DNA from 4 places in the Solibacillus sp. FSL W7-1324 genome. Region 1 is predicted to be linked to each of the others. Evidence: riboswitches for the same ligand, from Rfam matches in the RefSeq annotation. Region 1 holds a riboswitch; each other region holds the start of a gene.
What was found. Region 1 has a riboswitch for cobalamin ahead of cobJ (precorrin-3B C(17)-methyltransferase). Riboswitches for the same ligand answer to the same signal wherever they lie in the genome.

Region 2: another riboswitch for cobalamin. It lies ahead of cobT (nicotinate-nucleotide--dimethylbenzimidazole phosphoribosyltransferase); the one in region 1 lies ahead of cobJ (precorrin-3B C(17)-methyltransferase).
Region 3: another riboswitch for cobalamin. It lies ahead of MKY71_RS02755 (ABC transporter substrate-binding protein); the one in region 1 lies ahead of cobJ (precorrin-3B C(17)-methyltransferase).
Region 4: another riboswitch for cobalamin. It lies ahead of MKY71_RS05715 (hypothetical protein); the one in region 1 lies ahead of cobJ (precorrin-3B C(17)-methyltransferase).

What each region holds. Positions count from the first base shown of each region.
Region 1 is NZ_JBBOYH010000001.1:1,529,399-1,537,097, forward strand. It holds gene MKY71_RS07335 (serine hydrolase) at 1-1,269, opposite strand, end outside; gene MKY71_RS07340 (alpha/beta-type small acid-soluble spore protein) at 1,461-1,670, opposite strand; gene MKY71_RS07345 (class I SAM-dependent methyltransferase) at 1,925-2,692, shown strand; gene MKY71_RS07350 (GNAT family N-acetyltransferase) at 2,705-3,565, shown strand; gene MKY71_RS07355 (acyl-CoA thioesterase) at 3,519-3,923, shown strand; gene MKY71_RS07360 (DUF2785 domain-containing protein) at 3,941-4,741, shown strand; gene MKY71_RS07365 (S16 family serine protease) at 4,754-5,638, shown strand; cobalamin riboswitch at 5,815-6,001, shown strand; gene cobJ (precorrin-3B C(17)-methyltransferase) at 6,144-7,699, shown strand, end outside.
Region 2 is NZ_JBBOYH010000001.1:2,879,539-2,887,237, forward strand. It holds gene MKY71_RS14335 (YunC family protein) at 1-56, shown strand, start outside; gene MKY71_RS14340 (hypothetical protein) at 160-471, opposite strand; gene cobT (nicotinate-nucleotide--dimethylbenzimidazole phosphoribosyltransferase) at 1,037-2,095, opposite strand; cobalamin riboswitch at 2,190-2,367, opposite strand; gene MKY71_RS14350 (MBL fold metallo-hydrolase) at 2,378-3,340, opposite strand; gene MKY71_RS14355 (4-aminobutyrate aminotransferase) at 3,362-3,700, opposite strand; gene MKY71_RS14360 (hypothetical protein) at 3,727-4,026, opposite strand; gene MKY71_RS14365 (hypothetical protein) at 4,716-5,306, opposite strand; gene MKY71_RS14370 (IS110 family transposase) at 5,521-6,747, shown strand; gene MKY71_RS14375 (hypothetical protein) at 6,896-7,189, opposite strand; gene MKY71_RS14380 (sigma-70 family RNA polymerase sigma factor) at 7,502-7,699, shown strand, end outside.
Region 3 is NZ_JBBOYH010000001.1:551,284-558,982, reverse strand. It holds gene MKY71_RS02765 (adenosylcobinamide amidohydrolase) at 1-940, opposite strand, end outside; gene MKY71_RS02760 (FecCD family ABC transporter permease) at 940-1,938, opposite strand; gene MKY71_RS02755 (ABC transporter substrate-binding protein) at 1,931-2,878, opposite strand; cobalamin riboswitch at 3,019-3,212, opposite strand; gene MKY71_RS02750 (acyl-CoA dehydrogenase family protein) at 3,316-4,485, opposite strand; gene argS (arginine--tRNA ligase) at 4,800-6,467, opposite strand; gene MKY71_RS02740 (DUF1934 domain-containing protein) at 6,470-6,907, opposite strand; gene MKY71_RS02735 (GGDEF domain-containing protein) at 7,102-7,699, shown strand, end outside.
Region 4 is NZ_JBBOYH010000001.1:1,202,096-1,209,794, reverse strand. It holds gene MKY71_RS05750 (hypothetical protein) at 1-592, opposite strand, end outside; gene MKY71_RS05745 (ECF transporter S component) at 589-1,083, opposite strand; gene MKY71_RS05740 (bifunctional adenosylcobinamide kinase/adenosylcobinamide-phosphate guanylyltransferase) at 1,070-1,498, opposite strand; gene MKY71_RS05735 (histidine phosphatase family protein) at 1,441-2,046, opposite strand; gene cobS (adenosylcobinamide-GDP ribazoletransferase) at 2,019-2,792, opposite strand; gene MKY71_RS05725 (bifunctional adenosylcobinamide kinase/adenosylcobinamide-phosphate guanylyltransferase) at 2,805-3,347, opposite strand; gene MKY71_RS05720 (ABC transporter substrate-binding protein) at 3,418-4,359, opposite strand; gene MKY71_RS05715 (hypothetical protein) at 4,349-4,906, opposite strand; cobalamin riboswitch at 5,065-5,246, opposite strand; gene MKY71_RS05710 (Fur family transcriptional regulator) at 5,306-5,719, opposite strand; gene MKY71_RS05705 (metal ABC transporter permease) at 5,716-6,582, opposite strand; gene MKY71_RS05700 (metal ABC transporter ATP-binding protein) at 6,598-7,344, opposite strand; gene MKY71_RS05695 (isopropylmalate synthase) at 7,607-7,699, shown strand, end outside.

The DNA.
Region 1 (7,699 bases):
TGCATCATTCAAAAGCTTTCTTTCAAATGAATTTCGATTGTTGCTTAACAGGAAACGTTCATGAAATTTCAGGTCATTCAGTAAAATGACCATTTCGTACTGGTCTCCATTAAGGTTTTCAACATACATCGCGTTGTTTAAGACGAACAGTGTAGAGCCGCCTTTTGAGCCAATATGTGTATATTTCTTATAATTTTCTTCATTTAATTGCATCGGCCACTCCATTACATCCCGAATTGTTTCAGCTGCAATTGGTGGCAGCTCGTAATTGGAAATAAGTGTGAGCAGTTTCCCGTAATCACTTGCAGAAGCGCCAACTAACCGATCCGACCAAACTCTTTGTACGGCAGGAGATGCGTCGAACTTTTCTTCACTTACATTAATTTCGCCTGCTTTTATTTGCAGGCTGATCGATTGGGCTAATTTACGATACTCTTCTATTGATAAATTTTGGAGTGCCTTGATTAATTCCTTTTCAGACATCCCATCTTTTTGAATAAAATCAGGGATTAAGAGTGCACTGCCAATTGGATAAACATCCTCGTGCTGTGTTAAGCCTAACTCTTTTTTTCTTTGATTGATCGCATCCACCCCGAGCAGATTAATTAAATAATCTGTATTGGCATTGGAGCTATACGTGATCATCCCTTTTGCAACATCATGCAAAGTGACTTCATTATTTTGGATGCCTCCATCTTGTTTTAAAGCTTCTAACCATGCTTCATGACCGCCCCCATCCGTATTTTTAAAATAGTAACGGTTCAATTCATTCAATGATATTTTCCGGTCTTTTTGAAGTTTATCTTCATCAACCTGCATGGCATATTCAACTGCAATAAGGATTTTTACTGTACTTGCCAATGGCCGTATAACAGTTGACTGATAGGTAATGAGAGGTTCGCCGTTTTCAGCAAAATAAAAAGAGCTGGATTCCGGATTTTCTTTTAAATGTTGGATAATATAATTGGGGTTATCTCTAAGTAGAGCATATGCTGCAATTCCTGTAATTAAAAAAATGACTCCGTAAATGGTTAATCGCTTTTTTGTATAAGTTTTTCGTTCCGTCAAGATCATAGCCAGAACACCAAATAGGAAAGCAATGAGGAAATTTATATTGAAAACTAAAACGGCAATAATAATTCCAACTATTATCGCGACCGTCACAATCGCTTTCTGAACTTCTTCACGTGTTCTATGTTTCTTATCCAATAAGGGGATTAAAGTGAAGAAAATAATCCCGCCTAAACCGATCCAACCATAAATATTCATAAATGACCTTTCCTCCTTTGTAAACCACAGCTAAGCGTAACCAAATTTCCTTAAATTGTTATTACTGTCTTGTACGGAGGGAAGCAGTAAAAAGTTTCATTTAATTTTGGTTTGTCTTTGTATGTAATCTTGATGAAGAGCCAAAATGAAAAGAAAACGCTACAAATTATGTAGCGCTTCCTTCTCATTAATTATTGTTGATTTGAATTTCCGCGTAATTGCTGCTCTGCCATTTGAACTAGGCGTTTCGTAATTTCGCCACCTACAGAGCCGTTAGCACGAGCTGATGCATCTGGTCCTAATTGAACACCAAACTCTTGTGCAATTTCGTACTTCATTTGGTCAACTGCTTGTTGTGCACCAGGTACACGTAATTTGTTTGAGCTGTTGTTGTTTGCCATTTGTTATCGCCTCCTTCTGACATTAGAATGTGCCGAGAAAAGAGTTTCATACCATATGAGGAATAGGTAATTTACACTTCAATTGGGAACATTTATAAACTTTGTAAACTCAATATATATCCAATCGTAAAGGTTGAAACGCACCCTATCGAAAACAAATTAGAAAAATTGCCGGATTGTAACATATGGAATAAAGTGGTTTAATTGGGACATCTAGTATAGATTTCTCGTGATAAATATCGTTGCGGAAAGGGATGACTTTTTTGAATTCAATTATCGAAAACAATAAAAAAAGCTGGGACATTGTAGCGAAGCATTTTGCGGGAGGAGATGCATTGCCAAGCTATGGACCTTTAGCCCAAACAGAAGAGGAACTGAATTTAATCGGACAGATTGCCGGGAAAGCGGTCTTGGAAGTTGGATTTGGAAGCGGCCATTCTCTTTTATATATGAACAACAATGGTGCAAAGGAACTTTGGGGTGTCGATTTTTCGGAGGCACAAAGAGCACTTGCGCAGAAAACGTTACAAGGCATCGAGGCCAATTTATTTACGGCTCCAATGGAAAAAGAGATCGGTTTACCGAAAAATTATTTTGATTTAGTGTATTCCATTTATGCGATTGGCTGGTCAAGTGATCTTCCGGCAACATTCAAGTTAATTCACAACTACTTAAAAGAAGGCGGCGAGTTCGTTTTCAGTTGGGAACATCCTTTTTACAATCAAATCAAATGCCGTGATCATCAGTTTATTTTAACGGATTCCTATCAGCGGGAAGGTTATATTGAAACAACGTCATTTAAAGGGGAAGATGCGCCAATGCAAATACCGAAATATAAAATGGCGACATTTATAAATGCCCTTATAAAAGCAGGCTTTGAACTTGTAGAAATTATTGAAAGTGATACGCCATCGCATTTAAAAGGTGAAGAAATTCCGTATTCAGAAAAATATTATTCTCTACATAAAGCAAGCCACTTTCCAACAACTTTTATCGTAAAAGCGCGTAAACGTACTTTATAGGAGGCAAGCAAAATGATTCGAAAATTAACAAACGAAGACTTGGAAATTACAATGGCACTTGTACATAAAAAACCAGCAGAAAATTTATTTATCATCGGTGATATTGAAGCGTATGGCATGGAATCCGATATCCAGGATTTATGGGGACAATTTGACGGTGATCGGCTGATTGCTATCTTACTGCGCTATGATCAGAACTACATCCCGTATAGTGAAGTGAATTATGATGTCGAAGGATTTGCCAAAATAATCAGCGGAAATCCAGGGCGCATTGAAATATCGGGACTCCAGCACTTAGTCACGCCATTAAAAAAATGGATTGACCGCGATATTCGTCGGGACAGTGAAACGTATTATGCAAAATGTACAGAATTGACTGTTCCGACTGCTGAATTGGATTTTTCAAATGTGACGTATTTACAGCCTAGTGAGTATGAAGAAAATATTGAAATGCTCCAATCGATTCCGGAATTTTCTACGGGGACATTCAGTGTTGAAGGAAGAGAACGCGCGGAAAAGTTTAAAACAGGGCGCACTTATATTATTCGTGATGAACAAGGTGTAATGGTGTCTTCCGCATCAACAACAGCGGAAAATTCACAGTCCGCGATGATTGTGGGTGTTGGAACTAGACCAGGGTATGGGAAAAAAGGATATGCGACACATTGCATGTTAAAGCTTTGCCAAGACCTGCTCGCTGAAGGTAAGTCAATTTGTCTGTTTTATGATAACCCGGCAGCAGGACGAATTTATAAGCGGATCGGATTTGAAGACATCGGATTTTGGACAATGGTCCGTTATGAAGAAAATAAGGGGGATAAACGTTATGCGGAAATTAGTAGCAGAGCAACCGATTCAAATAAACGCCTATGATATTGATGCGATGGGCATTGTCAGTAATATTGTGTATGTCAGATGGTTTGAGGATTTACGTATGGCTTTTTTAAATGAACATTATCCGTTGGCGGATATGATGAAAATGCAAATTTCTCCGATTTTGATGAAAACGGAGGTTGAATACAAAGCACCTTTAACAATATTCGATCAACCGGTCGGACGGTGCTGGATGGTTAAAATAGGGCAATCAAGTTGGGAAATGGAGTTGGAAATTGCAACGGAGAAGCAAACACATTGTACCGGAAAGCAATCAGGATGCTTTTTCAATTTGGGAAAGAAAAAAGTTGCGAAAATTCCTGAGCCTTTAAAAGAACTTTTTGAAATGGAGCAATGAAAAGGGAGCTATTAGTGATGAAAGAAGTCCTAGAGGGAGTAGTAAATAAATCGATTGATGTGGATTTAATCAATCTAAACGAATTAATGGAGTTCATGTTAAACAATATCGGTAATACGGATGGCTATTTACGGGATAACTTAATTTATCGGGGATTTTGTGAATTAATTCTGAATGGGAAATTTACTGATGAACAATTAATTGTGCTAGTAAAAACATGTTTGGATAATGAGCACCTTTACTTGAATATTACTCAGAGCGAACCTTCTGATGATGTATTTACAAGATCGTTTTCATCACTTGTTATCACCCTTATTTTAGGGTTAGATCGTGAAAAAAGAATATTGCCAGAGGAACTCGTTGTTGAGGCCATTGACCAAAGTATCCAATATCTTTTTCTTGAGAAAGATTACCGGGGGTTCGACAATACGAAAGGCTGGGCACATGCGGTCGCACATGGAAGTGACTTATTAGCAGAAGCAATTAGACATCCGCTAATGGTTGATACGCATTCATTATGGAGTGCATTACAAAGTTTGAAAAGCTGCCTTCATACTGAATACGCTTTAATCGATGAGGAAGAAGAACGCATGTTACCGGTCATTGATGCATTACTGGATAAGGGACTGACAGATGAGCAACTGTTGAAGTGGTTAAAAGGATTGCATTATGTAGAAGTAGAAGATTGGCATAAGAAATACCGGTATGAATGGAACGTGAAGCAATTCGAGGCGGCATTATTAAGACATTTATTAAAATCAGCCAAATGTACACAAACAGCCGATTGGATTATTCATGGAACTCCCACTTTAGTTTAAGGAGCTGAAAAATTGAAACGCATTTCTTTAATAGTACTGCCATTCGTTTTATACATATCAGGTTTGCTCGCTTATTATTTTGATAAGATTAACGGTTATCTATTTATTATTTTAATTATAGTCGGCTTAGGTATTTCGATTTCCGGTTTTTTTCTTTACCGGAACGAAAAGAAGTTGAAAGCTGCTTTTTTAGGGATATTTTATATACTATCTCTATTAACTATATTTGAAAGCCGACTGATCGATTATGAAAAGTATACTTATTTCCTTGTCTCATATAACGAGCCTTTTGAAATAGTGGAAGATTCAGGTGTTAATGTACTGGCAGTGGATGTTTTTGAGGCCCCATATATAACAGATTTGGGATATTTAATTCATACTATAGAATCTTCAACGAATAAAAAAGTTTTGGATGCGGAAGTTGTCACGAATGAAATCCGGTACCGTTCGAAAAACGTAGAATTACTAAGTTATGTACGTCCCGCGGAGAAACATTTTGAAACGATGAAGGAAAACGTCATTGCTTATTTACCAGAAAACTCTTCTGCTATTAATCAATTTTTAGAAAGAGAAGATATAGAAGGTGACAGTGCGGGACTTGCCGCTGTGTTAAGCGCCCTTATTGAAAAAGGTGAAGTCAACAATAATGTTCCGGTTGCCGTAACAGGAGCGATTGATAGTAAAGGAAATGTGAAGGAAATAGGTTCGATAAAAGCGAAAACTTTGATTGCTGAACAAAGCGGTTTTTCTCATATTCTTTTACCTGTGGAAAATGAAGAAGAGGCGAAGAAAGTAAAAAATGATGAACAGCTTAATATTAACATTATTGCGGTGGCATCTATTGAAAATGCCGTAGCAAATGTCAAAAAGCTAAATGAACGAGAGACAGGTAAATGATAAAGCGAATAATTGAAATTAAACAATCTTTGATTAGTTAGATAGTAAATTTATGTACAAAACACCTAATAGACGAATAATAAATACTTCATTTATGCAAAAAAAGCTTGCTGAGATAATTATTACCCTATCATTTTTTAAAAGACTATGTTATTTTTATTTTTATAATAATTTAATAATTTGCAATTTAAATAAGTGCTTACAGAATTTTGTAAGGTAAAAGGGAAATTAGTGAAAGACTAATGCAGCCCCCGCTACTGTAATAGCTGATGAAATCACAATAAATCACTGTCGTAATGATGGGAAGATGTGAAAGTAAAACGAAGCTTAAGCCAGGAAACCTGCTTATTTAAACGATACTTACTTTTCGGAGGGAAAAGTATAGGCGAAACAAGTAATTGTTTTTGTGTTTTTATATACTTTTTAAGTATTAATTTCACATGCCCGTACCTCTTTCTGACGAGAGGTACGGGCATTTTTTATTTATTAAATGGAGGGTGTTAACATGCAAAAAGGAAAAATCTTTGTTGTAGGGTTTGGTCCTGGAGATCGGGAGCATATAACAAAACGCGCAGTCGATGCTCTACAGCAAAGTGACCATATTATGGGCTATAAGACGTATGTGGAACTGATCGAGCATTTAGTGACGGCGAAAACCATTGTCAGTACAGGAATGACAGAGGAAGTATCGCGTGCCCAGGAAGCTGTAAAACAGGCTGAAGCCGGTCATATAGTTGCTGTTATTTCCAGTGGGGATGCGGGTGTATACGGAATGGCAGGGCTCGTATACGAAGTATTAATCGAAAAGGGCTGGACTGCAAAAGAAGGCATTGAAGTGGAAGTAGTTCCGGGAATATCTGCGATTAACTCCTGTGCAAGTTTACTAGGCGCTCCTGTTATGCATGATTCTTGCACAATTAGTTTAAGTGACCACTTAACACCGTGGACGGTCATCGAAAAACGGATTGAGGCAGCTGCAATGGCAGACTTTGTCGTTGCGTTCTACAATCCGAAATCCGGCAGACGCACAAGACAAATTGTTGAAGCACAGCGTATTTTGCTGAAGTATCGTTCTCCTGCTACACCTGTTGGACTAGTAAAAGCTGCTTACCGGGATACACAGGATATTGTGTTAACAACATTGGCAGAGATGCTGGAACATGATATCGGAATGCTGACAACGGTCGTCGTGGGGAACTCTTCAACATTTTACTATGACAATAAAATCATTACACCGCGCGGCTATCAGCGAAAATATACATTAGGTGATGAAAAACAGCTGTTAAAACCGCACCAGCGATTGAAAAAAGAAGCGGAACCATGGGCATTGGATCAGGAAACGGGTGAATCGAAGACCGGGTATGAAAAAATTGTAGCAATCGAGAAAAAAACAGTTGAACCAGCAGCGGATATTAAAGCAAATGCATTACAGCTGGCAAATGAAGCACTAACGCTCGTACATAAAGAAACATCTGCTGTAAAAGTTGAAGAAAACCCTTTTTTAGTGCAGCAACAGGTGGAATCCATCTTTGAGTTTGCTGTATCACCGGGTGTTGCCAATAAAATGATTACACCCCATCAAATGATTACATTGGCAGAGGTTGTCGGAGAAAGAGGTACGATGGAGTATACGCCTGACCACCGTCTTGTACTGAAGGTACCGACCGATTCGCCTGAAAAACTGGTCAAAACAGTGGAACAAACAGGTTTACTCGTTCAACCGGTCGGTGACGTAGTAATCGTCAAGGCGTGTGATTTCTGTTACGGGGAAAAAGCGGAATCCATTCCATATGCCGAACAGATCATGGAAACGCTCGGTGGCATTAAAATGCCGAAAGAGCTGCACGTCGGTTTTAATGGATGTGGTATGGCATGTTATCGCGCGGTTTTTGATGATATCGGTATTGTATACCGCAAGAAAAAGTTCGATTTGTTTATCGGTTCCAAGCCAGTAGGACGAACAGCTCATGCCGCACAACCTGTTTTAGAAGGAATCGATCCGGAAAAACTGATTCCTTTACTAACAGACATTGTTGCGGACTATAAAGAACATGCGCATCC
Region 2 (7,699 bases), 1.4 Mb from region 1:
CATGCGGCATTGAAGAAGGTATGATTGGTGAAGAAGCATTACTTAAAATGATTTAGTTCCATATGGGCGCTCTTAAATTAGGAGCTCCATGCAAAAAACCGCTCTTTCAATTTCTTGAAAAAGCGGTCTATATTTTTATTGTCCATACTTAGGTACAAATTAAATGGCTTTATTGTAATAAGACGCTTTGGAACCTTTACTTCTTTTCACGGCTAGAAGCTCTTCCAATTTCTGAATATATTCACGATCTGCTGATATTCTTGTAAGGCTTGTTAATAAATATGGTCTTAACCCGGAATTAATTTTTTGGCATCGCGCAAGATTGATCAAATACTTGGCCATCTTAAATGACTTCAAGTGCGTATGTCCATTTTTAAATTCCTTCTTCGTATTGACGACCATATACTCCTGCTTTCGCCCTTTATAAAAAGGAATAATAATAAACTCATCTTTTTTAAAAATTTGATTCATATTATCTTCATCCTTTTCTCGAATATATTCAAAAACGACCTTTCACATACGGAGAAATAGTGATCACCCCGTTCCCTTTAATGCCCCTCCCGCCTCTCCTCTTTATTGGTCTTACCCTTCCTTACCCTATTTACCGGTTACTTTATTCCAAGACCGATTAAATAAGCACTTTTTTAGCGATTATTAACAGTTCGGAGATGTTTTTACATTTAGTTAATATAGGATATTACAGAGTAAAGGGTTTTGACAGGACAATCGCTTGAATTTCACTGAATTTTCTGTAAAATTAAATCAGATTCATTCCCTACCTGTAATGTTATCATTGCACATTACATTTACGCGTTGTGTTCAGGGCTTTTCTTTATCGTTACTGTCTTTACCAGAAGAAACGATAAAGTTCCGCTTATTGGTATTTTACTGGTAAAACAAATGGAATAGACTGAAAAATTGTACTTATTTTCTGTCAGTCCTTTATTCATAGAAAAAGGCCCCATCAAAAGTAGTTGTTACTTTTAATGTAGCCTGTTTCTTAAAATTTATTTTATGAATTTCTTGAAAATCTTTTCTACTTGGCTACTAAAAGTGCCGCTGCTTCTTCCAACGTGACCATATTCGTAATCATCGAACAAGCCGCGTCAAGAATCGGGAATGCCAGTGCAGCTCCGGACCCTTCACCAAGTCGCATATTCATATGCAGCATCGGCTCCAGTCCTAAAAGCACGGCCGCAATTTTTGCACCTGGCTCTTCCGATAAATGCGAAGGAATCAAATACGCTTTCACATTCGGGTTCAATTTATAGGCGATCAATGCCGATACCGTCGATATATACCCATCGACTACGACCGGCACACGTTTTGCGGCAGCTGCCAGGAAGATTCCCGCCATCCCGCAGATTTCCAGTCCCCCTACTTTTGCTACAACATCAATCGGATCCTCCGCATTCGGCTCATTCATCGCAATCGCTTTTCGAATAACTTCGGCTTTATACTCGATACCGCCAGCTCCAACACCAGCTCCGAAGCCCGTAACCTCCAGTGGATCACAGCCATGAAGTACCGAAAGCACCGCAGCACTCGGTGTCGTATTGCCGATACCCATTTCACCGGTACCGATGAGATTGACACCGTTTTGGATTGCTTCTGTTGCGACTTCAATCCCCACTTCAATCGCTTGAATCGCTTCTTCACGCGTCATCGCGGGTCCTTTCGCCATATTGTCTGTCCCATATTTGACCTTTTTAATGATTACCCCAGCATCTTGAGGTAAATCTTCTTTTACACCGATATCCACCGGGATGACGTTTGCATTCGTAATTTTCGCAATCGTGCACATCCCTGTCGTCCCTTTCGGAAATGAAAGTGTTTGGAAAACCGTTGTACTTTGCGGGTTTGGCGTAACCCCTTCCTCATACACGCCGTGATCTGCAGCCATGACAATCATCGCTTTGTTATCAATTTCCGGAGCAAGATCACCCGTGATTGTGGCGATCTGCAAGGCAAGCGATTCGAGCTTCCCTAAACTTTGCGGCGGTTTTGCTAAAGAGTCTATGTACTTGCGTGCTTTTTCTTCCATTTGTCGGTCGATTCCTTGAATTTGTTCAATCGTTTTCTGTAATAATTGCATGTTTCGTTTCCCCCAACTGAATGAATTTTTGACAATAAAAATAGCCTGCAGTTTATTCGATAACAAATAAACTACAGACATATCCAGTGTCTATAAACAGTAAGCGTATTAGGCAGGTCTCCTGGCTCAGATTCACGATTTCATAGCCCCTTCCCAGATGTAAATCCAGTGGGTTTTGCTATGCAACTCCTCTATACAGTGTTGGGATTACGCTAAAGCTTTTCACTTTATTCCCTATTCTCCCTTAACGGGCACCTAATGCTTGATGAATTTAACATTACTTTACTTTGAACATGTATTTTCGTCAAGGGGTGCTTGCATGCAGCTTTTATACGTCTCCCCAATCGCCAGCGTTTTCAGCTCCACATTTTCCAATTCCGCCTGCTGCCAATGATCATGCAGCCGGTCAATCGCTTCCTTTGGTGTATCATCTGCCAGCATATACGCACCGTAATGCATCGGGATGAACACTTGCGCTCCTACATCACAGAATGCCTGAATCGCTTCTTCCGGTGTTACGTGGGAGGCATGCATAAACCATTCCGGCTCGTATGCACCAATCGGCATTAATGCTGTATGAATGTTAAAGCGTTCGCCGATTTCTTTGAAGCCCCTAAAATACCCGCTATCTCCGGCGTAATAAATACTTTGCGCATCCGATGCCGTTTGCAATACGAAGCCGCCCCAATGCGATGTGTTCGTATCCCAAAGCATGCGTCTTGTCCAATGCTGAGAGGGAACGAAATGAATTTCAAGCACGCCCGCTTCATGCATATCGTACCAAGAAAGCTCGATAAAGTTTTGCAATTTATGGCGTTTCATCAAATAACCGAGCCCTTCCGGAATGAGAAACAATACATTCGGATTTCGTTTCTTCAACGATTTTAATGTCGGTATGTGCAGGTGATCGTAATGCGCATGCGAAATAAGTACGATATCAATGTCCGGTAATTCATCCAACCGCAACCCCGGCTCGGTTAACCGTTTTGCAATACCCATCCAATATGCCCAAACCGGGTCCGTTAAAATATTAAGTCCTTCTTTTTGAATCAAAAATGTCGAATGGCCAATCCAAGTAACAGACTGCTCCGAGCGATTACTTTGTAAAAAGGCAATCTGCTTTTCTTCACACTGAGGTACTTCGTAATCGACGACTTTCTTTTGCTTTGAGCGCTGCCATTTCAGGACATCTTTAAAAGTACCGAGCCGATCATTTCCGTCTAAATTTGAAAAGCGTTTTCTCATCGCAGCACTCTCCTACTAAGCTTAATTATATAACTTCCTACACTGCTCGACCTGCTGTGGTTTCATTACGAACTTTGCATAAAGGTAAACCAAAAAACTAATCATTGTTCCGAGGCCAGTGAAGCTGTTTAATCTAGTTGAAGCGATATTTAAACCGCTCACGATATTTAATGTAAAAAACACGAGAATTCCAAATAACGCAGCTGTCATCACATTGTTTTTTCTTGTCACTTGTTTACGAAACAGCGGACTGCCCACATCGTTTCCGCTATGCTTTGTATCTTTAATTTGTTTTAATAAAGCATAAAGTAAACCTGCAATAATGATCCCAACTGCTGAATACCCGATGATTTCATCCATTTGCAATCCCTCCGTTTCTTTGGATATCACGAATAAAATTCTCTTAATTTTTCCGGCAACGTTTTATTCATAATGTAGCCTGCCAAAGCCAATCCTAGCAAAATCAATATAATTTCCGATACTTTATTTAACCAAGTTATTTGAATCATATCCGTTATATTGGAACCACCAATAATTATGAATACAGCTACAGCCCATGCTATTAAAAATCCGACGCCCCCTTGTAGCCACTCTTTTTTTGAAAGCTGTTTAAAAATCTCTTTGTTTTTATAAATTTTCATAATCAAAAATACCCACAATAAGCCACTCATTATCCATCCAATCATGCCAATCCCTCACTTTAGAAAGTTGATTTTGATTCATTAATTTTCCCCAACTTTAAAATCGCTATTAAATTTACGATGAATAAAAACAAAAATAGGATAAAAGAAATTCCGGAAAGCCATTTAGCAACGAATGACGGCTCATTAATAAAAAGCTGTATATTTTTAAGTAAGAAACCTGCGCACATAATTTGGGATATGATTAAGCTAAGACTTATAGAAATCATCTTTGGATTTCCGTGATCCATAACACCCCTCCCACAACCATAAATCCATTATTTTACTATCCTAACATATTCCCCTAAGTCTAGGTAGTATGGAATCCAGTTGCAACCGGGTGTAATAAATAAGTAAAAACTCTGCTTCTCTCTCCACAGCTTTGTAAACTCTCCGCGCACATCCAACCAATATAAAAACCGGCACGAAAAAATTGCGAACCCATTATTGGTTTACCCTCTCTTAATTAACACTTTATAAAGTAGCACATTTTAAAAAATAAATGGGTATTTTATTGATATAATAAGTGTGGGATTAGGGGCTCTCGTTCTAAGACTTCTTTAATGTTTCAATGATAAAAAATGTGTTGATCAATAATACCCACTATCTAAAAAGGGCGCTGATTCTTATTACAGAATCGCGCCCCTTTACTCGATTGGACAGTAACTTTGTACGAGTAGCCTATAGTAAAGCAGTTAGCTTTCGTCAAGCAGATTAATCCAAATGCTGCCGTTGCTTACCGTGACATAATAGTTTACCTCCGTACCCTCACTATTTTCAAAACGGATGAATGTATGACCATCCTGCTTTGCCGTCAACGTGGCATGGTTTCCGTCTTTAATTTCTAACTCGACAACAAACTCATCCTCCAGCGTATAAGTCCAGCTTCCCTCATCAAGTATAATTTCCCACGTATTGTCTAGTCTCGTTAAGAAAACAGACACAATAAGAACTACAATTATAAACGAGAGCGCCACGATGCGATGTTTTTTCTTATCTAATAATACAAAAACAAAGAAAATGGCAAGACCAAGAGCAAATATAGCACTGAGCAAATGATTTGGAAAATTTGCCATTGCCGCTCTGAAATAATTGATGCTCGCGTATGCCAGATAACCTGTTGCGACCGATAAAACTAGAACACTAATCCAGTTTTTCCTTTTTAGTTGGAACGCGATCACAGCACCTGGCAAAGTGAGAAGCGTGACTTTAAACCAGTAATCATAATAACGGAAAATCTCCCAACCTTGCGCATAAAACATACTAACATTAGTAGTACAAACCAAGGCCATGGTTTGTGCTACTATTTTTTATAGTAGAAGTGAAGAAAGGTCGAGAGGTGCCAGGGACCATTTCAGAGTCCGTATAAAAAACAGGCCCACTTCACACCCTTATTAGAATCAGTTTAGTATGTTGGGTCCAAAGAGATCGTGTATAAGAAAATGGAATCGATAAGGTCATGTGAAGACTTCTAGGATTGGCTAAAAAGGAGAAAATACAATGAAACATGTCATTGCTTTAGATATAAGTAAAGGAAAAAGCAACCTTGTGATTTATGATGGCTATCGCCAATGCGAGTTCGAAGGTGAATTGAATCATACACGTGCTGATTTTGAACGGTTACATGAGCAGATGGAAGAAATCGCACGTCAAGATGGAGTAGCGCCAGAAATCGTCTTTGAAGCAACAGGCGTCTATTCAAAGCCCGTTGAAAAGTTTTTTATTGATTATGGCTATACATATTGCCGGATGAATCCGCTTGAAGCGAACTTACAAATGGCTACAATGCGCCGTAATAAAACGGATGTCATTGATGCCCATGAGCTGGCCAAAACACATTTTAAAAGCGAACGCGAGTCAACTTATGTACAGGATGATTATTATGAACAAATGCGTGCGTTAACGCGTTATTACGATGAAATTGATGAGGAGTTTATTACACTAAAAAGTCGAATGCACGCCCTTTTACATCTGAGTTTTCCAGAATTAGAGAAACTCATAACACCAAGTTCAGCGCTATTCTTAAATATTGTCCAATTGTTTCCACATCCAGCTCTTCTATTAGCACATTCGAAAACGGTGATTAAAAATCGTTTGAAGGCTAATACACGTAAAAAGCTATCATTGGCACGTGCAGAGGCAAAAGCAGAAGTATTATTGGAGGCTGCTCAAAATAGTTATCCAGCCATGAAAGATAATGATATTCGATGTGATCAAATTCGAGATTACGCAGCTCGTATTATGGATTTAGTTGAAAAAAAGGAAGCTATTATTAAACAAATGGTCGGTATGTCAGCTGAAAGAAATGAATATCGCATATTCCGTTCGATTCCAGGTATTGGGGATACGACCGCCTGCCGATTAATTGGTGAATTAGGCGATATTCGACGCTTTGAAAATGCCAAACAGCTCAATGCGTACGCCGGTATTGATATCATGCGCTATCAGTCAGGTAATACACAATATCGTGATCGAATCAACAAACGAGGTAATAAAAAATTACGAAAGATTTTATTTTTTATGATTTGTACGATGATTACGCTTCGGAAAAAGACCGATAACCATCTCATCGATTATTATGATAAATTAAAAACGCAACCTCAGAGGAAACCTCACAAGGTCGCGATTGTGGCGTGTATCAATAAGTTTCTGAAAATGACGTTTCAGCTACTGAAACACGATATCCTCTACGATTATGAGTCCGCATTATCAGCTCAGAAATCGTAATACATCTAATTAAACTATATCACAACGACCTTTCGAAAAAAATAAAAATCGGGAGGTCTTTTTGGCGTGCGCAATTTTTGGGTAAGGGAGGGGGTACCCCCTCCCTTACCCAAAAATCTATTCAACACCTAAAATATTTTCTAAAAAGCTATTGACTGGAGGTAAGAAACGGCACCTCGATTAAATAAATGAGGGGCTGACTCACAAGGAAGAATACGAAGCACTTAAGTGCAGCTTCCCACCACTTTTCGCAGTTCACAATAATGAATACAGCAAACAGAATCCACCAGTCCACATAAATTGCAATATCTTGAAAAGAGGTATCCTTTAGTAATGACACTTGATTGATAAGGGCAGTATATACTGCTGTAAAAAGAGCAAAAAAAATAACTCTCGGCCAGGTCATAGTAAACTGACCGAAGTATTTTTTGATTCCACTCATGTTTTCACCTCTATTAAAACTTAATTTGATAGTATTTTTCTATGATTCATTAAACGTCAATTACTCTAGTTTGTCTACATTCCGTTCAAATAACTCATTAAACCGGTATTTATTAAGCGCTCAATACTTGACTACAAGATAAATCTAACCGTTAGCATGACGTTTAAAATAAACAGCGATGCATCTGCACTTATATTTTCAATTACAAAGTGTGGTGCAGCATAAATTCCATAATAATTATTTTAGTTTAAACTTTTTATACATCCCTGGCCGTCTTATAAGTATGGACACCAAAAAAAGGAGATTCACGGAATGACAGAACCATTAGAAGCTGCATTTATTACATTTATCCGATCGCAGCAACAGTCTATTTACCGACTTGCATACAACTATACAAAAAATGAACAGGATGCGCTTGATATCGTACAAGAAAGTATCCAAAAAGGATGGCTGGCACTTGAAAAATTGACGAATACAGAACAAATGAAAAGCTGGTTCTTTACAATTCTG
Region 3 (7,699 bases), 980 kb from region 1:
CCGGAGCAATGGAACGATTAAGTAATGTATCGTACCAGCCTATGCCGGCATTATGCACAGCAGAAGAAATTACTTTCAGCGGTGCCTTGGCCTGATATTCGATATAGTCTTCTGTTATATGAAACTGGTCCATCTCGATTGTCGCTGCTTTTCGTTCCATTTCATTCGTTGGCAGCATCGTAATTTGCGGTTTCGGCAGCTCGGGGTGAGGATATGTTGCAATCCGTGCCTGATACACATCGGCAATCTGTTCTTGCAACACTACTTCATGCGGCTCGCCAAATGCCCGTACTTCACCATTTTCCAACAGCAGGAGTTCATCACAATAAAGCGAGGCCAGGTTAATATCATGGAAAATCGAGACTACCGTCAGCCCTTGCATCTCAACTTGCATACGAATCATATCAAGTATCTGTTTTTGATGGGCAATATCCAAATGGTTTGTCGGTTCATCCAGTAGAAGCAGCTCCGAATTTTGTGCAAGTGCCTGGGCAATAAATACCCGTTGCTGCTCGCCTCCCGATAAAAACTCCAAGTACTGATTTTTATACTGCGACACACCTGTACTTTCCATTGCCAGTTGGACTGTCTTTTCGTCTTCTTCAGTCCAGGAAGAAAAGAAACCGCTTTGGTGGGGGTAACGCCCTAATGAAACCGCATCATATACACTGTTTGTAAATGCACTTGCATTTAATTGAGGCAGAACGGCCATCTTTTTCGCCAATTGCTTATTATCATAGCTTTTAAGCGGTTTTTCTTCGATAAAAATGTCACCTGTTTCAGGCTTCATTACACCGCTGATCATTTTCAGTAATGTCGATTTACCGCTGCCGTTCGGACCAAGAATCCCGAGAATTCTCCCTTTTTCCACGTGAAACGTCACATTTTTTATAATCGTTTTGCCGTCGTAACCACCAGATAAATTATTTACTTTTAACATTATGCAACAACCTTTCTACGTTGCTTGAAGAAAATATAAGCGAAGACAGGCGCGCCAATAAAGGAAGTAATAACACCAATCGGCAGTTCGATCGGAGCAATAATTGTACGCGATACTAGGTCACAAATGACGAGCAGGCTTGCACCGTTCAAAAACGACAATGTCAATAAATGTCGATGATCTGCTCCAATCAGCAGTCGAATCATATGCGGTACGACTAACCCGACAAATCCGATTGTGCCGGATGCCGCAACTGCTGCTCCTGTTAAAATGGAACCGCCCGCCAAAATCATATATTTGCTGCGCTTCACATTTACACCTAAATATTGGGCACGCTCTTCCCCGTAAATCATCGCATTCAGTTCACGGCGAGTCAGCCAAATTAGCGCCGTACCGATCGACATAAACGGCAGCACCATCTGGACATATGGCCATCCCCGCATCGAAACACTGCCTAAAAGCCAGCCGATGATTTCCCGAAGCTGTTCACCAGTAAGTGCGACCATTAAGGAAATGCAGGAACCTAAAAATGAGCTGAAAATAATCCCCGTTAAAATCAGTGTTTCCATTTTCATCGAACGGTCAACTAATCTTGCAAACGTCAGGACAATGATCATCGTACACGCGGCTCCAGCCATACTGAATACAGGCAATGTAAAAACACCGAGCACTGGTATGGAAATCCCTAAAAAGATGGTCATAACCGCACCTACCGAGGCACCAGATGAAATCCCCAATGTATACGGATCTGCCAAAGGGTTTTTAAGTAACCCTTGAAATGCGGCTCCGGCTATTGCTAATGATGCTCCGATTAATGCGGCTAAAATGACACGGGGCATTCGGATTTTCCACAAAATACTGTATGCAACCGGATCAGTCGTTTTATCCCAAAGTGTTGAAAACGGGATATTTACCGATCCGAATGAAATGCCGATCCATATACTGCTTAAAAGCAATCCAATCGATAGTACATAGGCGATTGAATATTTTTTATTCATTAAATACCTCTGGATAAATCGCCGCACCTATCGATTCAATGCCTTCCACAATACGAGGACCTTGTCGGCTTGTCGTATCGCCATCGACTAACTTCACATTGCCGTTTTTCACTGCATCCATTTCGGCATACGCATCATTTTTCTCGATTGCCGCCATATCGCTTTCATACGTCACTAAAATGACATCCGGATTGCTGTTTACAAATTGTTCAGAGCTGTACATCGGCCAACCTAGTTCCGGGACAGCATTTTCTACGTTTAACACGTCCAGCATTTCACTGATAAATGTCTCTTCACCTGCTGCATAAAGATCCGGGTCTGTTCCGACTACGATGAACACAGATTTTTCTTCCAGGTCTGCTACTTTCACTTCAATTTCTTCGATTCCTTCTTTGATGGAGGAAATCATTTCTTTTGCTTCTTGTTCTTTATTTGTCAGCTGCCCGATCTGTTCAATCGTTTCGTACGTTTCTTCAAATGTTTTTGCATCTTTTACAACATATACAGGAATACCTACTGATTCAAGCTGCGCAATTGCCTGTTCATTGAAGCTGTACATTCCGGATTCATGTGCTAAAACTAAATCCGGTTGCAGACCGATTATCTGTTCTAAATTGAACTCCATGCCGCCAACCGATTCTTTTGTCAATGCTTCTTCAGGATATGTATCATTGTCGTTTACAGCGATAATTTCATCATTTAATCCTAAGCCGAATAATATTTCCGTATTCGATGGAGTTAATGTAATGATACGTTGCGGTGCTTTTTCAAGTGTAATTTCTTTGTCCAAAGCATCTGTTAACGTTATCGGGTATTGTGCTTTTTCTGTTACTTCCGCCATATCGTTTGCCGTTTGTTCATCCGTTGCTTTTTCCGAATTACATGCAGTCAATGTTACTGTCAGTAATGCTGCGGAAGAAAGCAGTTGCCATTTTTTCAAAATAAAAACCTCCTGAGATCTCGTTGTATAATTTTCTACAAAAATAAAAAGCTCCCTACTAGAAACGAAGGAAGCTTTACGCATGCAAATAAAATTCAACAAAAAGAATTTATCCGCCACATCCTATCCTCGTAGGTTTAATTTAGGGCATTATAAAGGCAGGTCTCCTGGCTTATGCATAAACGTTGAAGAGCGCCTTCCCGAAAGTTTTTCAGTGGCATATTGCTCTCAACTAGCAATTACAGTGGCGGGACCGCATCGGATTTGAACCGATTTCCCTTTTACTCCTTACTCAATTCATTATCGAGTAAGAACCTTTATCGTCCATATATAATTAATAGCTCTATTATAGCGGATATTTTGAAAAAAGTATGCTCATTCGTTAAAATTTCAGACAATTCGTTTAAATTTGTAGAAGTCGCAGATAATAGAACTGTTTATTTTTTCTCTTTCAAGTTTCTTTCAATTGCCGTTTCAGCTAAGCGTTTAATTGTAATATCATCCATTGGCGGATTGTGCAAACCTGCGCGTACATCACGGTAATAGCGTTGAAGCGGGTTGGATCTTTGCAGGCTTTTCGCCCCAACTAGACGCATCGCTTTATCAACCACTTCGATTGCTGTATTTGTCACTACATGTTTTGCAATATTGATTTCATTCACTAATGTCGCCTTTTTAATCGGATCATTATAAAGCCCTGCGACACCGTAAATTGTAAAGCGTGCTTTCGTCAACGCCAAATCCATTTCCCCAATCAGTGATTGCACATTTGGCAGCTGCGCAATTGTTCCTTGAATACTGTTCGGAGAGTGACTGTTCGCAAAGTCTACCGCGTAATCGCGTGCTGCCTGCGCAATCCCTAAATAAGTCGCCGGGATGAGCAGCAGCCAGCCGTTCAGCTTAAATCCGGTTGAATAGTTCGGGATTTCCACCAAGTTTGTTTGATCAACACGTACATTATCGAGCACTAAATCATCGCTTCCCGTACCGCGCATTGATGCTACATCCCATGTATTTTCGACCGATACCCCTTCAGACGTTTTCGGAACAAGGAAAAATCCTAACTGGCCTTCATCTTCAATCCATGCCGATACTAAAAAATAATCGAGGTCTGGTGCACCGCTCGTATAGTTTTTACGTCCATTAATTACATAGGAATCACCATCTCGTTTTGCGGAAGTTCCCGGACGTCCTCCTCGCACAGGGCTTCCCATTGCAAACTCACTTACCGCACGATTAACTGTCGCGCCATTTGCGATCTGTTCGCCAAACCAGTCGAGCTTTTGTTTATCCCAGTAACGATTTTCAAAAATCTCGCCCACATTTTGAATGGTCCATGAAACAGCCAGCCCCGTGCTTCCGCAATAGCTCGCCAAAGTTTCCTGCAGTAGCAGCGCATCATACACTGTGAATCCATCTCCGCCATATTCCTGTGGCAATGTTATTTTTGTATAGCCGATTTCTCTCAGCTTCCGGAAATTTTCAAATGGAAATGTCGCTTGTTCATCTGTTTGCCGAGCATGTTCTTTCACGCTCTCTGATATAGTTTCAAGCTTTTTCAGCCATTGTTGCTGCTTGTCGGTTTGTATAAATAGTTCCTTGCTCATGAAAAGCACCACCTCATATTTATTGTCCTGTATTATAGAAGTTAAATTTAATAGTACGTTTCGGAAAATTACAAGTCAATAGATATCCCCAGTTCCTTTATAGGGATTAGATTCAATTTACTGTTTTAGAAAATGAATGATTGGCGTTGGGAAAGTGGAAGGTTTGCGGTAGAAAGTAGAACATTTTTACAGCAATGTAGAGTGTTACGATATTAAAGGAGAACTTTCACCCCCGTAAGTAGAACAAATCGCTCGTAAAGTGGAAACACCTCAAAAAAGCACCCTATACGAAATAGAGTGCTTGAAATAGTATATTACATTTTTTCTGGTGCGCTTACGCCGATTAGTTTCAGTGCATTCGCTAATGTTGTTTTTACTGCTGTGATTAATGCTAAACGAGCTTCTGTCAGCTCTTTGTTATCCGGGTTCAATACTTTTTCTGCATTGTAGAAACTATGGAATGCAGCTGCCAAGTCTTGAATATAGTTTGCGATACGGTGTGGTGTGCGGTGTTTCGCTGCATCTGCCACGATTTGCGGGAATGCGCCTACTTTTTTAAGCACATCTTCTTCTTTTTCTGCTACTAACAAGTTCAGGTTTTCCAATGATGCTTCGAACCCTTGCTCGTTTGCAGCACGTAAAATTGATGAAATACGTGCATGTGCATACTGTGCGTAATAAACCGGGTTTTCGTTCGATTGTGATACCGCTAAGTCTAAATCGAAGTCCATATGTGAATCCCCTGCTGTTTTAACGAAGAAATAACGTACAGCATCCAAGCCTACTTCTTCCACTAATTCACGCATCGTTACAGCATTACCTGTACGTTTACTCATCTTGAATTTCTCGCCGTTTTTATAAAGCTGAACCATCTGGATAATATCTACTTCCAATGTACCGCGGTCATAGCCAAGTGCTTCGATCGCCGCTTTCATACGTGGAATATAGCCGTGGTGGTCAGCACCCCAAATATTGATCAGCTTATCAAAGCCACGACGTAATTTATCTTCATGGTAAGCAATATCCGGAGTTAAATATGTGTAAGAACCATCATTTTTAATTAATACGCGGTCTTTATCATCACCGAATGTTGTTGAACGGAACCAAGTCGCGCCTTCTTCATCGAATACATGACCATTTGCTTTTAATTTGTCTAATGCTACATCAATTTTGCCGTTTTCATATAAAGATGTTTCTGAATACCAAACATCAAATTCAACACGGAAGTTTTTAAGGTCATTTTGCAGTTTTGCCAATTCCAGTTTCAAGCCGTGCTCACGGAAAAATTTAAAGCGTTCTTCATCAGACTTGTCCAAAATTGTAGCACCGAATTCTTCAGCCAGCTTACTTGCGATACCGATAATATCAGGACCGTGGTATCCGTCTTCCGGCATTTCCGCATCCATTCCTAATGCTTGCTTATAACGTGCTTCCAAAGAATACGCCAAGTTATTAATTTGGTTACCGGCATCATTAATATAATATTCACGTGATACATCAAAACCAGCAAAATCCAATACATTACATAATGAATCACCTACAGATGCACCGCGCGCATGGCCTAAATGCAAGTCACCAGTCGGGTTAGCTGAAACGAACTCGACCTGTACTTTTTCTCCTGCACCTGCAGTTGAACGACCATAGTTTTCACCTTGTTCAAAAGTCGCTGTAACAACACTTGCCAGGAAGTCTTTACGAACAGTAATATTCATGAAACCTGGTCCGGCAATTTCGATTTTCTCGATGTCTGTGCCTTCAGTCGTTAAATGTTCTAAAATTGCTTCTGCAATTGCACGTGGCGGTTTCTTTGCCAGTTTAGTTAATTGCATCGCGATATTTGTTGCGAAGTCACCATTTGCTTTATCTTTTGGTGTTTCTAAATGAATGTTGATTTCTGTGCCCGCTTCTACTAGGCCTGCTTGATCGATTGCCGCTTTTAACGCCGTTTTAATCGACTGCTGTAATTGTTCTACTGCGTTCATCGTTATACCTCCGTAAATTCAATGTCTAATTTGTAATGGCCAACAGAATTGCCACTTATGATAAGGTCATATTGCGTTTTAAATTGCCCTGACACTTTTTCGCTTTGTACTACTTCAATGGCTAACTGGTGTGTATCTGTAACAAGAGGTAATGAGCCGAATTGACTTTCATAATGTCCATTCTCGCGTAAGTCCGGATTTAAAGGCAAACGCATATTCACTCCGCCTTTTCGCATAATAAACGAATTTGATTCATTAAGCTTGATCGTCGTTTGAATTTGCATATCCTCTTGAACTTCCTCATAGCGCAAATAATGACTGTTCCCTTTTTCTATACAACTGCCTTCAAGCCACATTTCATATTGTTCAAGCTCGCCCTCGGTTGGAATGATGGAGGAAACTAGTTTGATTTTGACTGTTTTCCCGCGCTCGTTCGCCATAGCAGTCAGCTCCTATACATATATTTCTATAACCTTTTTATTATAGGATAAGTAACTATCTTTAAGCAACAATGAACTTAATTTTGCGCTTACTCGTTCAATCAACTTGATTTGAACGATTTTTATTTGATTCCTCTATTTTTATAGTAATTTTCGTTCAAAACTGTAATGATTAGTGGATAAAGGAGCTTATTATGTTAATCGAAATATTATCTTACTTCTCTATATTATTTACGTTTACACTTTTAATTTATTGGCCATTTATCAATCATTTTAAACAAACACCGTTCATCCATCGTACACGTCCTTATGTAATCGGAATGAAATTTGGTATAACAGGTCTCATTTTGACATTCTCGGCTGTTCAGCTTACGAATGATTTCATGATGTACATTCAATATATTCCGGTGTTATACAGTGGCTTACTAGGCGGGTCATTTGCTATTTTAATCAGTGGTCTAATTATAGGAATCGGACTTTTTTTCCTTCCATATTTGGCATTGGTACCAATGATTCTCAATATTAATTTCTTTGTTGTTGTTGTGACGTTATTCTTTGTCACAAGAAAATATGAAATGACGAATAAGAATATATTTCTATTTTTCTGGGTATGTTTTATCGAAACATTTGTCGCATTATTTCTTGGGCTTTGCTTCCAGACAAAAAGCTTTGAATACTTATTGCTCTACGGTATATTTACGATTTTTTCATTTTATTTCATCTATATTGTCATTCGCCAAATAAAGCGTGCCAATGATACGGTAAAACAGACGACTCATTTGAAAAGGATCG
Region 4 (7,699 bases), 330 kb from region 1:
CCAGCACTGCACATGACGGGCCTGCCGAACTTGTTAAATCCGCATCTGCTGTATAATTTTCACCGGCAAAACGGATTATTTCGGCCCCGATTCCTTTAGAACCAGTTGGCCATATTGCTTGGATCCAACCGCTATTCAGTCCTTCGTACAACTCATTCAACTGAGCGATTTTCTTTCGGTTTTCCATCACATCATTTCCGACAAGCGGTTCACCGACAACATAAAACTCGCAATTGTTTGTATTTCGTTCAAATTTCTTTTTTCCTAACATCGTGAGGGAAACCGCTGATTGTAGCGACTGGAAATTCGTTTCACTCGAACCCATTAACGGCGGCATCTCCAGCCCCATTTCGGAAAATGCCTTTTTAAACCCCAGCTCATATTCTGGCCAAACATCATCGCCCGAAAAGTTGGCCATTACTAACTGAACAGGGATGGCACCCGCGCAAAGCTGCTCCAAAATAGCTGTACGTGCTGTAAAATAAGCGGTAATTTCATTTGGCACCTGGACAATGTCTTGCTCTTTTGTACCGATACAGCCCGAATTATCAATCGATACGACTAATCCATTCACCTCAATCGCATTTCTCATACATTAACCCCTACTCGCTGCACGACCGTTTTCATTACAGGCATGACAACTACTGCAATCAGACAGTTCACAGCTGTCGCAATGGTTAAAGAGGCAAGTGAGCCAATGTAGAATGCCGGAGAAATTATAAAATAAAATGGAATCGGTGCAATGATACCATTTGCGATGATTACAAAGATCCATTTTAATAGATGAAGGCCTTTTCGATGCATCTTCGCAAATACCGCAACGATCATAAACATTTCCGCTGCGATTAACAGATGTAAAATGCCGAGTGGAAAACCGGATGTAAGACCTGTCGCGATATGACCGAGTGCCCCTGCCGCGCCTGCAAAAACAGGCGGTAGGAAGATTGCGCTAATAAGAGCGGGTGCAGAATCGAGTGCAGCTGTTCCTACTATCCCTACCGGTACTTTAATAAAACTCCCAATCACACAAATTGCCGCAATTAATGCTGTTAAAATGATTAAACGTAATTTAGTCTTGTCCATGAGAATCTCCTTTTAAAATTTGTGGGATGCCGTACCATACACGAATAACTGTCTGTGCTTCATTACAAAGCATCTGGTATAGCCGGCCGCATGTATCTCTTAATTGCCGTGCTTCTTTTTCCAGTGGTACTACACCGCGGCTTGTATCCGTACAAACACAAAACAGTTCTGCCCGTTCGGCAATTTGCAGCATCTGTTCGAAAATCTGCCGGGCAGCCTTTTCTTCCGGTTCATCGAGATACGGTAAAATGATCTGTTCAATATTACTGATTATGTAGCGCTCGTTTTCATTTATATTTTCCATATTTGGCAAATACCCTTCACAAACAATCAGCTCTTTTCCAGGTAACTGTTCGATCAGTTTTTCTGTATATTTTCGTTTACCGTTATGTGCGCCTCCGAGTATAACGTACATCTCGCACCTCCTATGAGTTCATCGATCGTTTCCCAGCCAAGTGTATAGATTGTTCTATGATTGGCGATTGTTTGCTGGAAGGATTGCTCCTTCGCCCCATAAACGGCAAGTAATAATCGAATTACGCCTCCATGTACAATGAACGTATATTCTTTCTTTTCCTTTACGATGCTGTGAAAACCGTCCAGTACACGCTGCTTGAAGCGGTCAAACGTTTCTCCGTTCGGAATCGGGTTTTCAAGAGGGTCGTCAATCCAGGCCCGGTATGTTTCATTATGCTGTAATTGTTCATATGTACACATTTCAAAATCCCCAAAATTCAGCTCACGCAATTCCTTTGATGCGATAAATTCAGCATCCGGAAAATAACATTGTGCAGTGTCACGGCATCTCCGCAAATCGCTCCCGTAAACGATGCTAGGGTGTAGATCAATCTCAGCCTCCACTTTGTGTAATATCGGCTCATCTTTCCAGCCAATATATTTGCGATCCAAATTCGCTTTCGTCTTTTCGTGCCTGATTAAATGCACAGTAATATCGTTAGCCATAGAACAACCTCCAAACCTTCACCGAGTGCTCCAAGTAAATCACCTGTCACACCGCCAAAATGTTTTTTTGACCACTTGCGATAAATTACAACAGCCATCAGCATCACTACGATTAAAATAAACAGACTGAAAATGCCAATGTAAAACCAGCATGCAAATGCCAAGAGAGTTTGAACACCGATTAAAACAGCGAGTTTCTTTTGAATGACGATTCCTTTAAAATATGCAGCGAGTCCTTTTTCCTTTGCAGGCTGCACTGTTAAAAAGTAGAATAGCATACCCATTCTTGCTAAAAAGGGAATGAAGATGAGAAACGGTACAATCGCCAATTGCCCATGCAACAGCATTTCATAAATAACACCGATTTTTATTACGAGTAAGCAAAACACACTAATAACCCCGAACGCGCCTGTCCGCGGATCATCCAGTATTTCCAGCCGTTTCTCCTTTTCTCCATAGGAAAAGAACGCATCGCTCATATCGATCCATCCGTCCAAATGCAGCCCACCCGTTAGGACAATCAATCCGATAACAATCAATATCGCCAACAGCAGCTCCGAAATCTCACTATAGCGAGTTAGAATCAATACACCACTACTAATTATGGCACCGATCAGCAATCCGACAATCGGCAAAAATCCGTACATCCATGTAACAGACTTGGCATTCATATCCAGCTGTTTTTTTACCGGCACTGCCGAAAAAAACTGCCACGCCAATAAAAAACCGCTCCAGCTATTTTTCAACCTGCTTCCTCCTTACTTCCACCGCTGTACAAGCTGAAATTGTACTTCATACGCTTCATCACTATTTTGGACAATCCATTGATGAAGCTCTCCCAGCAATTTACGATATAAATTTACTTCCTCATATTGTGAAGGCAGTTCATCCAGCACTTCATTTGATACAACTATAATTGTAGCACCTTGCTTCCGCCAAGTTAGCAATTGCTTTTGCAATGATCCGATACAATTATCGATATAATCGCTATTTTCATTTTTTTGTTCATATGTATACAGCACATTCGAAAGCCATGTTGTCACACATTCAAACAGTACTACTGCATTGTTTGAGAGTTGCCCAATTGCTTCCGGAACCTTCACTTGCATTTCCACTGTAGTCCAGTCGATATTTTGATTTTCACGGTCCTGCTGATGGCGGATAATGCGTTTTTTCATTTCATCATCAAAAGATACACCTGTCGCCACATAGTAGAATGTCTTTTCCTCACCTAACTCCCTCGCATATTTCTCTGCAAAGGCACTTTTGCCGCTGCGTACACCACCGGTAATAAAAATCAATCGTCTCCCCCCTCATCCTTATATGTAAAAAGAACATGCCCAGACTAAGGCATGCCCTTCTATTTTATACTTATTTAAATAGTTCCGGGTATACTGATTGTGCCATAATTTCTACCGCTTCACCAATACGCGGTCCAGGACGGGACATAACATCTCCATCGACTAAATAAACTGCCTGATCTGTTACCGCCTGTATTTTATTCCAGCCTGTACGTCCAAGTATCTCATCAACTGCATTATCCATATACGTTGCTGGCGTAATAATGATTTCAGGATTTCGCGTAATAACATCTTCTTCCGCTACGCTGATCCAGCTCGACTGATCCGCAAAAATATTTTCCACATTGGCGTGGTCCATTATTTCCTGCTGGAATGTACTGTTGCCGGTAGTCCATAAATCCGGTGCTGGTGACACTTCATAATAGGCTTTTTTCTTTGTGCTAATTGCCGCTGTTTTTTCCTGTACTGTTTTGATTTGTGATTTAATGTCGGCTACAATTTCTTCTCCCTTATGTTCGACCCCCATTACTTCAGACAACTGGATAATGTCCGAATACACATCATCAAATGTCGCGGCCGAAGCGATTACAAATACTTTAAGACCCGCATCTTCCAATTGGGTAATTTGAGCTTCCTCTCCGATTGTATAAGCAACGACGACATCCGGATCTAATTCCAGAATACGTTCTGCGTTTATGACAGTAGAGGTCGACACACGTTCAATCTTTTGTGCTTCTTCCGGATATGTATCAAATTCTGTGGCACCGATAATTTGATCACCGACTCCCAGTTCAAACAAAATTTCTGTATTGCTTGGCTGAAGGGAAATAATCGTTTCCGGTACTTCATCGAAGGTCACTTCAACTCCCCGGTCATCTGTAACTGTATACGGAGTTCCTTCATTTTCGGATGCTGCTTGCTCCTCTTTTTTTGATTTTTCCTCATCAGACCCGCATGCTGCCAGTAATAATGTTGCTGCTAATGCAACGACCCATTTGTAGTTAAATTTCATTAGTCATAACTCCTTTTTTCTTTTTCGTTGGATAAGATTTTGAGATGAATGGTATTTCCTTTTGCTGATGCTGCTGATTCATATACACTGCCATGACAAAAAATACATTGGCAAGCAATCCAAGAAAATCAAACAGAATTTCATCCACTTCCCGTTCTTCGCTCACTTTATGTAATGCCCTGTAAGACTTTTTCGCCTCACTGCGGCAAATATGCAGTCTTGCGGCACTTTCGATTCCTTGTGGCAGTACAAACTGCTGAATCGACTCTCTGACTTCACCTACATAATAATCGTATCGATCACTGAGCCATTGCAGATCCTCAGATGTAATGGCCAATTTGCCGCGGACCGAACCATTCGCATGATAGGCTAACGGTTGAATCATCCTTAAGTCCTTCAAAACGACATGTCCGGATGCATCATCAACTAATGTCGGAAATACTGTACCAATTCGTGTTGTTAAAGAATCGGTACGGATTTCATAATCGACACAGCTTGATTTTTCCCGCATAAACGGATAGCAGGAAAAACGAATATCCTTTTTCATAAAAATTCTCCTCACTTCAAGTAGTGCCTCACCGAAATTATCAAGGGTACGAAAAAAAGCCACCCAAGAAAATGGATGGCTTCAAAAATCAAAAAAGGGCACAATAATGCTCATTCGATCCGTGACTGCCGTACATTCTCTTTAATTCCGAAGAGGGATGTTACGATAAGAAAAAGATTGGTCTCCTGGCTCTGCGTTTCCCTTTACTCATAAGTACCTTCCCGCTATATTAGCAGTGGTATCACACTTATTTTCATCTACGCTTACAGTTACGGATATAGCTTCGGATTTGCACCGAATTCCCATTTATGCATAATGCATCTTTTTCCTGCAAATTTATTCAATTTGTCTTAATCACTTTAGCATAATAATAAAATTATGCAAATAAAATTTTTCCGTTTACGATAAACATTCCGGACATTTACCGTAAATTTCAAATTTATGGGCTTCAACAGCATAACCCGGCAGTTTTTCACCGAGCATTTCCATCGGGCAAACAGACAGTTCCTTTACATTCCCGCAATCACGGCAAATAAAATGGTGGTGATGATGATCCGACTCGCAATGCATACGGAAATTTCGCTCACCGTTCAATTCTGTTTCTTCTAAAATATCAAGCTCCACAAAAGTAGCTAAATTACGATAAATTGTATCGAAACTCATCCCAGGGAAATCTTTTTTCAATACTGACAGCAAATCACGGGCAGTCAAATATTTGTCTGTAGCTGCAAACATACCCAAAATCAACTCTCGTTTATCCGTCTTTTTATAGCCATTATCCTTTAATATTTCCCACGCGCGCTCAGCATTCACAGTACTTCTTCCCCTTCCGTTTTGATTGAAAATTTCAATACAAGTTTTTTAATTAAAATTACTAACAGCAAAATCAAAATGGATGTAACAACAATTGTTCCACCCGGTGCCAAATTCAGGTAAAAGGCAGAAACAAGTCCGATCACTACAGCCAATTCTCCAAATACAATCGCTAAAATAATCGCTTCTTTAAAGCCGCGAGCTAATCGCATCGCTGCAGCTACCGGTAATGTCATTAAGCTTGAAACAAGCAGAATACCGACAATACGCATACTTGCTGCGATTACGAGTGCCACAACAATCATAAATAACAAATGAATCCATTTCGCCGGTAAACCGCTCGCTTTTGCATATTCCTCATCGAACGATAGTACGAAAAGTTCTTTGAAAAACAGAATTAAAAATAAAACGACAACGACTGCAATTGCCAGTACAACATATAAATCCTGGCGTGATACAGCAGAAACGGAGCCGAATAAATAGCTCATTAAATCTGTATTAAATCCGCTTGCAAGTGAAATTAAAATCGCACTAACACCGATACCGCCGGACATGATAATCGGTATTGCAAGCTCTTCATAATGTTTATAAAGTCTGCGTAGACGTTCAATTAAAACCGAACCGCTCACCGATGCGATAATCCCTAAATAAATCGGATTCAGCAATGCCAGCGCTGCAAATGATTGACTCAAGTACAGACTTCCTGCAATCCCCGCAAGTGTGACATGCGAAAGCGCATCCGCAATGAGCGATAAACGTCTTACTACGATGAATACACCTAATAGTGGTGCAATTACGCCAATAACAAGCCCTGAGAAAAAGGCATTTTGTAAAAATTCATAGTTTAATATAGCTTCTATCATAACGGCCTGCTCCTCTTAATGTATCTTTCGAACAGAGTGGCCGTTCCAGCTAGCAATCTGTTCTTCCGAAATCGTATCAAAATCATTTTTGTATCCGTGGAAATGGATCGACTGATTTAAACATGCGACATGACTGACACGATCCGAAACCGTGTCCACATCATGTGTAACTAAAATCATTGTCATATTGTGATGCTTATTTAAATGTGCGAGCATATCATAGAATGCCTGCACATTTTCGCGGTCGATACCGACTGTCGGTTCATCCAAAATAAGGAGCTTCGGATCGGCCACTAAAGCACGTGCGATGAAAACACGCTGCTGCTGCCCTCCGGAAAGCTGGCCAATATTCCGTTTCAGAAATTTTTCCATGCCGACATCTTTTAAAGCACCTTTTACTAAAAAGTCCGCATCTTTTGGATAGCGTTTAAAGAGTCCAACCTTTTGCGATAAACCGCTTTTCACGACTTCCTCGACCGTTGCAGGAAACCCCGAGTTAAAGGCATTGGATTTTTGCGAAACATAGCCGATCCATTCACGGTGTTTAAAATGGTTTGCTTGTTCGCCAAATAATTTAATTTCCCCTGACATGGGCTTTAACAGTCCTAAAATTAATTTCAAAAGTGTCGATTTTCCGGAACCGTTTTGACCGATTAACGCCAAAAAATCGCCTTCATTGACACGTAGCGAAATATTTTTCAATGCTTGTGTGTATTCATATTGAAAGGAGACATCTTTCAATTCAATCAATGGTTTTTTCATTTCGTTCGCTTCTTTCTAATTCAAAATCATTACGATTTACATCATGTTAGTATAATGCAGTTTTTTGTTCATGTAAAGGAAATAAAGTTAAACTTCAATCAGTGGGTATTTTTTCCATCCCCTACTGATTGTTAGTTTAACCAATCGGGCTTTTACGGGTAGTTTACTTCCCGCCTATCCTTTTCGCCCTGCTTAAATCTAGAGGCGGGAGTCTTACTACCCGTTAATGCGGGATCAACTTGAAAGGATGAAGACAATTCAAATGCTACAATGGTTTGATAACTTAAAAGGAATGAATGACAGCCAGCTACAGGAATTTGCAAGAGAGCAGGGGCTTGAATTGAGTCTCGAAGAA